DNA from 2 places in the Stenotrophomonas sp. STEN054 genome. Region 2 is predicted to be linked to the other one. Evidence: riboswitches for the same ligand, from Rfam matches in the RefSeq annotation. Region 2 holds a riboswitch; the other holds the start of a gene.

Region 1 (3,979 bases), on a different contig from region 2:
TTCCTTCACCGCGCACGGGCCGACGCCCGGTCCGCCGCCGCCGTGCGGGATGCAGAAGGTCTTGTGCAGGTTCAGGTGGGAAACGTCCGAACCCCACTTGCCCGGCTTGGCCACGCCGACCAGCGCGTTCATGTTGGCGCCGTCGGTATACACCTGGCCGCCATGCTGGTGGATGATCTCGCAGATCTCGGCCACTTCCTCCTCGAACACGCCGTGCGTGGACGGGTAGGTGATCATGATCGCGGCCAGGCGGTCGCTGTACTTCTCGGCGTTGACGCGGATGTCTTCGACATCGACGTTGCCGTTGGCATCGGTCTTGGTCACCACGACCTTCATGCCGCACATCTGTGCCGAAGCCGGGTTGGTGCCGTGCGCCGAATCCGGAATCAGGCAGATGTCACGGTGGTCCTCACCGCGCGAGCGGTGGTAGGCGCGGATCGCCAGCAGGCCGGCGTACTCACCCTGCGCACCGGAGTTCGGCTGCAGGCTGACCGCGTCGTAGCCGGTGCATTCGACCAGCATCGCTTCCAGCGTCTCGATCAGTTCCTTGTAGCCCAGCGCCTGGTCGGCCGGCACCAGCGGATGGATCTGCGAGAACTCCGGCCAGGTCACCGGGATCATCTCGGCGGTGGCGTTGAGCTTCATGGTGCACGAGCCCAGCGGGATCATCGTGCGGTCCATCGCCAGGTCCTTGTCGGCCAGCGAACGCAGGTAGCGCAGCAACTCGTGCTCGCTGTGGTGGGTGTTGAACACCGGGTGGGTCAGGAACGCGGACTGGCGCAGCAGGGCAGGCGGCAGTTCGTCGGCGGTGCTGGCATCCAGCGCATCCACATCGGCCTGCGCACCGAACACGGCGGCCAGGGCGACGATGTCGGCGCGGGTCGCGGTCTCGTCCAGGCTGATGCCGACCGAGTCGCTGTCGATCGCGCGCAGGTTGTAACCGGCGGCGCGGGCCTTGGCGTGGATCTCAGCGGCGTGCACGCCGGTGATGTGCAGGGTGTCGAAGAAGTCGCTACCGACCTGCACGCCGGCGCTGCGCAGCGACGCGGCCAGGATCGAAGCCAGGCGGTGGGTACGGCGGGCGATGCGGGCCAGGCCTTCCGGGCCGTGGTAGACGGCGTACATCGAGGCCATCACCGCCAGCAGCACCTGCGCGGTGCAGATGTTGGAGGTCGCCTTCTCGCGGCGGATGTGCTGCTCGCGGGTCTGCAGGGTCAGGCGGTAGGCCGGCTTGCCTTCGGCATCGATGGAGACACCGATCAGGCGGCCCGGCATCGAACGCTTGTAGGCATCACGGCAGGCCATGAACGCAGCGTGCGGGCCGCCGAAACCGAACGGCACGCCGAAACGCTGGCTGTTGCCGACCACGATGTCCGCGCCCCATTCGCCGGGGGCGGCCAGCAGGGTCAGCGCCAGCAGGTCGGTGGCCACGGCCACCAGGCCGCCGCGCGCGTGCACGGCATCGACCAGCGCCTTGTAGTCGCCGACCTGGCCGAAGGTGTCCGGGTACTGCAGCAGCAGGCCGAAGGCCTCCGCTTCCATTGCTTCGGCCGGGGTGCCCACGCGCAGCACGATGCCCATCGGCTCGGCGCGGGTGCGCAGCAGTTCCAGCGTCTGCGGGTGCACGGCATCGTGCACGAAGAAGGTGTCCGACTTCGACTTGGCCGAACGCTTGGCCAGGGTCATCGCTTCAGCGGCGGCGGTGGCTTCGTCCAGCAGCGAGGCGTTGGCGATCTCCATGCCGGTCAGGTCGGCACACAGCGTCTGGAAGTTGATCAGCGCTTCCATGCGGCCCTGCGAGATTTCCGCCTGGTACGGGGTGTAGGCGGTGTACCAGGCCGGGTTTTCCAGGATGTTGCGCAGGATCACGTTCGGCGTGTGGGTACCGTAGTAGCCCTGGCCGATGAAGCTGCGCAGGACGGTGTTCTTGTCGGCGATCGCGCGGATCTTCGCCAGCGCCTGCACTTCGGTCATCGATTCCGGCAGTGCCAGCGGTGCGGGCGACTTGATCCTGGCCGGCACGATGGCATCGGTCATCGCATCCAGCGTGGCGTGGCCGACGACGTCGAGCATCTGCGCGATCTCGGCGTCGTTGGGGCCGATGTGGCGCTCGACGAACGCGGAATGATGCTCAAGCTCACGCAGGGAGGGGGTGTTCTGGGACATGGCGAAGGATCCGTCAGGAAAGGGCACACGCACGGGCACAAGCCGCCGGCTGGCGGTCTGCGGGGCGCCCCTCTGTCCTTTTGCCTGAGAGTTTAAAAGCGCGGCTGGCCGCAGCTTCGTGCCCCTTCGGCGCCGGATCGAACCGGTCTCTCCAGAGTTCTGTTACGGGTGGTATCGGGCCTGAGCGATTACGGGCGTTGCGCCTTCGGCAGCGGTGTTCCGCTTCTCCCACCATGTTGCCCGCCGATTATAGCTGGTTGCCGCGGCTGAACACGGCCCGGAGCGGGGGCAGGGGGCCTGCGGGCCTGAATGGCCGATGGCCCGGCCGTGCGTTTCGTGCAGCGGTCGATGGCATCGGCCGCAATCCCGGCCTATCATGGCCGCACTCTCGTATTCATCTGGCGCCGTCCCTGCTGCAGGGGATCGGCGCCCGCCGTGCGTGCCACGCATGGCCCAGCCGGACGCTTTGCCGATGACCCCCGCTGTTGCCCCCTCCACCCGACGCATGGCCCTGCTGCTCGCAGGCCTGGCCATGTTCGGCCCGTTCTCGATCGACACCATCTTCCCGGCCTTCCCGCAGCTGGCCCAGCGCCTGGCGGTGGACGAAGTGGCCGTGCAGCAGACCATCAGCGTGTACCTGCTGTTCTATGCGCTGATGAGCCTGGCGCACGGGCCGCTGTCCGATGCCTGGGGCCGCAAGCGGGTGATCCTCGGCGGCCTGGTGGTGTTCATCGGTGCCTCGGTCGGCTGCGCGCTGTCCACCGACCTGAGCACGCTGCTGGTGTTCCGCGCGCTGCAGGGCCTGTCGGCCGGCGTCGGCATGATCGTCGGCCGCGCGGTCATCCGCGATCTGTACCACGGCCACGATGCGCAGCGGCTGATGAGCCAGGTGTCGATGCTGTTCGGCATCGCTCCGGCCATCGCGCCGATCATCGGTGGCTGGATCCTGCTCAGTGGCGCCGGCTGGCCGCTGATCTTCTGGTTCCTGGTGGTGTTCTCGCTGCTGCTGCTGGTCTGCACCGCACGCTTCATGCCGGAAACCCACCCGGTGGCCGCTCGCGTGCCGCTGTCGCCACGTGGCCTGCTGCGTGACTACGTGCGCATCGGCTTCAACCCGCGTTTCCTGCGCCTGGCCCTGGCCGGCAGCATCAACTTCGGCGGCATCTTCCTGTACATCGCCTCGGCACCAGTGTTTGTGATGCAGCACCTGCACCTGGGCGAAGGTGGCTTCGCCTGGTTGTTCATTCCCACTATCGGCGGCATGACCACCGGTTCGTTCCTGTCCGGGCGCATGGCCGGGCGCACCACGCCCACCCGCCAGATCGGCATCGGCTTCAGCCTGTGCGCGCTGTCGGTGCTGCTCAACGTGGGCTACGTGACCCTGGCGCCGCAGTTCGCCCTGCCGTGGGCGGTGCTGCCGATCTTCCTGGGCGGCATGGGCATGGCGCTGATCTTCCCGATCCTGGCGCTGGCCGTGCTCGACATGTACCCGCACCAGCGCGGCCTGGCGTCCTCGCTGCAGGCGTTCATCCAGCTGATGATCAGCACCGTGGTGGCCGGCGTGGTGTCGCCGCTGCTGAGCGGCAGCCCGCTGCACCTGGCCCTGGGCCAGGCCGCCTTCTTCGCCGGCGGCTTCGTATTCTGGTATTGGGAACACCGCCGCGAGCGCGCAGTGCAGGCAGTGGCCACGGGCCATTGAGCAGCGCGGGCCAGTGATCGACGCGCCCGTGAAACGGCGTCGTGGCCGGGGTGCGTTATCCTTGCGCCCCCTCGTAGCGGTATCGCCCCCATGTCCACCACCTCCAAGACCCGC
Region 2 (3,979 bases):
CTGCCCTGCGACGATGAAGCCTCCGACACCGTCAGTGCCTCGCGCGCGGCCCTGCATGAGATCCTGCACGGCCGTGACGACCGCTTGGCCGTGGTGGTGGGCCCGTGCTCGATCCACGACCCGCACGCGGCCATCGAATACGCCCAGCGCCTGAAGCCCCTGCGCGATGCGCTGGCCGGCGAACTGGAGATCGTCATGCGCGTGTACTTCGAAAAGCCGCGCACCACGGTGGGCTGGAAGGGCCTGATCAACGACCCGGATCTGGATGGCAGCTTCAAGATCGACAAGGGCCTGCGCATCGCCCGCGGCCTGCTGCGCGACATCAACAAGCTGGGCCTGCCGGCCGGCGTCGAGTTCCTTGATGTGATCTCGCCGCAGTACATCGCCGATCTGGTCGCCTGGGGCGCCATTGGCGCGCGCACCACCGAAAGCCAGGTGCACCGCGAACTGGCGTCGGGCCTTTCCTGCCCGGTCGGCTTCAAGAACGGCACCGACGGCAACGTCAGGATCGCGGCCGATGCAGTGGGTGCGGCGTCCAACGCGCACCACTTCCTGTCGGTGACCAAGCAGGGCGGCACCGCCATCGTGTCGACCACCGGCAATCCGGATTGCCATGTGATCCTGCGTGGCGGCAAGCAACCGAACTACGACGCAGCCAGCGTCGGCGAGGCCTGCCAGGCACTGGCCAAGGCCAAGCTGCCGACGCGCCTGATGATCGATGCCAGCCACGCCAACAGCCTCAAGAACCCCGAAAACCAGCCGAAGGTGATCGAGGACATCGCCACCCAGCTGGAAGACGGCGAACAGCGCATCGTCGGGGTGATGGTGGAAAGCCATCTGGTCGGTGGCCGGCAGGAACTCGTCGAAGGCCAGCCGCTGGTCTACGGCCAGAGCATCACCGATGGCTGCATTGATTGGGACACCACCGTGCAGGTGCTGGAGCGCCTGGCCGCTGCCGTGCGCGCCCGCCGTGACGTAAAGGTGTCCGAAGCCGCCTGAGTGCGGCACGTGTGTGGATGGCGGCCAGCGCCTGCGGGGGTGCGGCCGCGATCAGGGTCGGTCGGAGTTGGAGGCTGACCCGTCCGCACCGGCGATGCGCCTGGCGCTGCGTAAGTGCGACAGCGCCAGGTACATCGCCGGGGGGGGGATACCGTTTTTTTGCAGGGTCGAGTCATACTTTACTGACGCAGTAGATCCACGCCATGCGTGTACAAGCTCGACGCTACGAACAGCGCATGGTCATCGGCAGCACCGGGCCACGCCCGGCGGACGCAGTCAATGCACTTCGTCGTGGTACACGAACTTGGGCATTTCCCAGCGGTAATGGATCGCCAGCAGGCGCAGCGCGAAGCCACCCCCCAGGCAGCACAGGATCGCCGTGGCATCGGCCACGCCCCAGCGCAGCAGCAGCAGATACACCGCGCCGGTCAGCAGCGAGATGATCGCGTACAGCTCCTTCTGGAAGATCAGCGGCACCTCGTTGCAGAGGATGTCGCGCAGCACGCCGCCGAAGGCACCGGTGAGCATGCCGGCGATCAGCACGATTGGCATCGCATGGCCTGCCTCGCGTGCGATCGAGCAGCCGATCAGGGTGAAGGCGATCAGGCCCAGGCCATCGAGCACCAGGAAGGTGCGGCGGAAATGGTGCATCCAGCGCGCCACCCAGGTGGCGATCAGCGCCGCGCACACGGTGAAGCCCAGGTACTCGGGGTGCTTTACCCAGCCCAGCGGGTAGTGGCCGAGCAGGATGTCGCGCAGCGAACCACCGCCGAGGGCGGTGACGCAGGCGATCATGACCACGCCGAACAGGTCCATGCGGCGGCGGCCGGCGGACAGCGCGCCGGTCATGGCTTCGGCGGAAATGGCAACGAGATAGATGATGGACAGCAGCATGGGACAGGCTCCGGGCGCGGTGGGGCCGGCCATGCGCGTATACCGCCACTGCCTGCGCAATGACGGGATGACGATGACCGGTGCCGCTCCCGCTGTCCTTTTGCCTGAGAGTTCAGCGGGATGAACCGCGTGCCCCTTCGGCGGATCGTGCCGGGCGAGCCCGGTGACCTCTCTCCAGCTCGGCGAGTCGAATGCATGGTTGGTGGGATTCCAGCCCACCGGCCTGAGCGATCATGGGAGCCTGCGCCTTCGGCGGGCGCCAGCGCGGCGCCTCTCTCCTGCATTCGGACGCCAGTATATCCGCTGCAGTGCAGCAAGCCATAATCCCCCCATGGCCCGTCCTTCCGCCCCGTGGTTCCTGTATCTGCTCGAATGCCGGGACGGCACCTATTACGCCGGCATCAGCACCGACGTGGCGGCTCGTTTCGCTGCCCACCTGGCCGGCAAGGGCGCCCGTTACACCCGGGCCCGGCCGCCGCTGCGCATCCTTGCCGTGCGCGAATACCCGGACCGCTCGGCCGCCTCCCGCGCCGAATGGCAGCTCAAGCAGCAGCCGCGCGAACGCAAGCTCGCCTGGCTGCAGGCCCCGGTCGAGGCCGTCCTGTAACGCCGAGCCCATGCTCGGCTGCAAGCGCGTCGCACGGTCCCTGCACCCGGAGCTGGCAACGCGCGCGGTGGTTGGCGATACGCCTGACGGGCGCCTGGGCCTTGGCCGATGAACCGGTAGATCCACGCCACGCGTGGATGCTTTCCATGTGCCCCGCGCAGGCATTCATCCACGCATGGCGTGGATCTACTGTGGCGGTGTTCGAGGGGCCATCACTTCGGCCGGCGATCTTCCTGGTCATCACCAAAAATGATGCGCGCGCTGCGCTGGTAGCTCCAGTACGCCACCGCCCAGTTCAGCAGCACCACCACGCGGTTGCGGAAGCCGATCAGGAAGAACACGTGCGCGGCCAGCCAGAACCACCAGGCCAGCACGCCTGACAGCTGCAGCCGGCCCAGGTGCACGATGGCGGCCATGCGGCCGATGGTGGCCAGGTTGCCGTAGTCGGCGTACTTGAACGCCCCCGGTGTCGGCTTGCCATGCAGGCGCGCGCGGATGACATCGGCCACGTACTTGCCCATCTGCTTGGCGGCGGGCGCCACGCCGGGCACCGGCTTGCCGTTGGCCTGGTTCACCGCGGCCAGGTCACCAGCCACGAACAGTTCGGGGTGCCCGGACAGGGTCAGGTCGGGCTGCACCTGCACGCGGCCGGCGCGGTCCAGCGGTACGTCCAGCGTGCGCGCCAGCGGCGAGGCGGCCACGCCGGCGGCCCAGACCACGGTGCGTGCGGGCACGAACTGTTCGCCCAGTTTGAAGCCGAGGCTGTCGATGTCGCTCACCGGGGTGCCGGTCAGTACTTCCACGCCCAGCTTTTCCAGCTGCCGGCGTGCCTTCAGCGAAAGCACCTCGGGAAACGAGGACAGCACGCGCGGGCCCGCCTCGACCAGGCGCACCTTGGCGCTGGCCGGATCGATGTGGCGGAACTCGTTGCGCAGGGTGTGGCGGGCGATCTCGGCCAGGGTGCCGGCCAGTTCGACGCCGGTGGGGCCGCCGCCGACCACCGCGAAGCTCAGCCATGCGGCCTTCTTCGCCGGGTCCGGTTCGGCCTCGGCGCGCTCGAACGCCAGCAGCAGCTTGCGGCGCAGGGCAATGGCATCGTCCAGGGTCTTCAGGCCCGGCGCATCGGCCGCCCACTGGTCGTTGCCGAAATAGGCGTGGGTGGCGCCGGTGGCCAGCAGCAGGCTGTCGTAGCCCAGGGTGCTGCCGTCGGCCAGCTGCACCTGGCGGGCGGCCTTGTCGATGGCGACGACCTCGCCCAGGCGCACTTCCACGTTGCGCTGGTGGCCGAGGATGTGGCGCAGCGGCGCGGCGATGTCGGGGGCGGACAGGCCAGCGGTGGCGACCTGGTACAGCAGGGGTTGGAACAGGTGGTGGTTGCGGCGGTCGAGCAGAGTGATCCTGATCTTTTCGCGGGCCAGGGCCCGGGTGGCCCAGAGGCCCGCAAAACCGCCGCCGATGATGACCAGGTGGGGGACTGGT

What was found. A riboswitch is a leader RNA that binds a small molecule or an ion and turns the genes downstream of it on or off. The one in region 2 is predicted to bind glycine.
Region 1: another riboswitch for glycine. It lies ahead of gcvP (aminomethyl-transferring glycine dehydrogenase); the one in region 2 lies ahead of AC1VXD_RS07100 (trimeric intracellular cation channel family protein).

The regions. Positions count from the first base shown of each region.
Region 1 is NZ_JBXFWG010000020.1:23,658-27,636, forward strand. It holds gene gcvP (aminomethyl-transferring glycine dehydrogenase) at 1-2,166, opposite strand, end outside; glycine riboswitch at 2,229-2,331, opposite strand; gene AC1VXD_RS10205 (multidrug effflux MFS transporter) at 2,639-3,865, shown strand; gene AC1VXD_RS10210 (hypothetical protein) at 3,956-3,979, shown strand, end outside.
Region 2 is NZ_JBXFWG010000013.1:13,097-17,075, forward strand. It holds gene AC1VXD_RS07095 (3-deoxy-7-phosphoheptulonate synthase) at 1-999, shown strand, start outside; gene AC1VXD_RS07100 (trimeric intracellular cation channel family protein) at 1,276-1,893, opposite strand; glycine riboswitch at 1,976-2,081, opposite strand; glycine riboswitch at 2,095-2,184, opposite strand; gene AC1VXD_RS07105 (GIY-YIG nuclease family protein) at 2,225-2,500, shown strand; partial or broken gene AC1VXD_RS07110 (nuclear transport factor 2 family protein) at 2,523-2,609, shown strand; gene AC1VXD_RS07115 (NAD(P)/FAD-dependent oxidoreductase) at 2,713-3,979, opposite strand, start outside.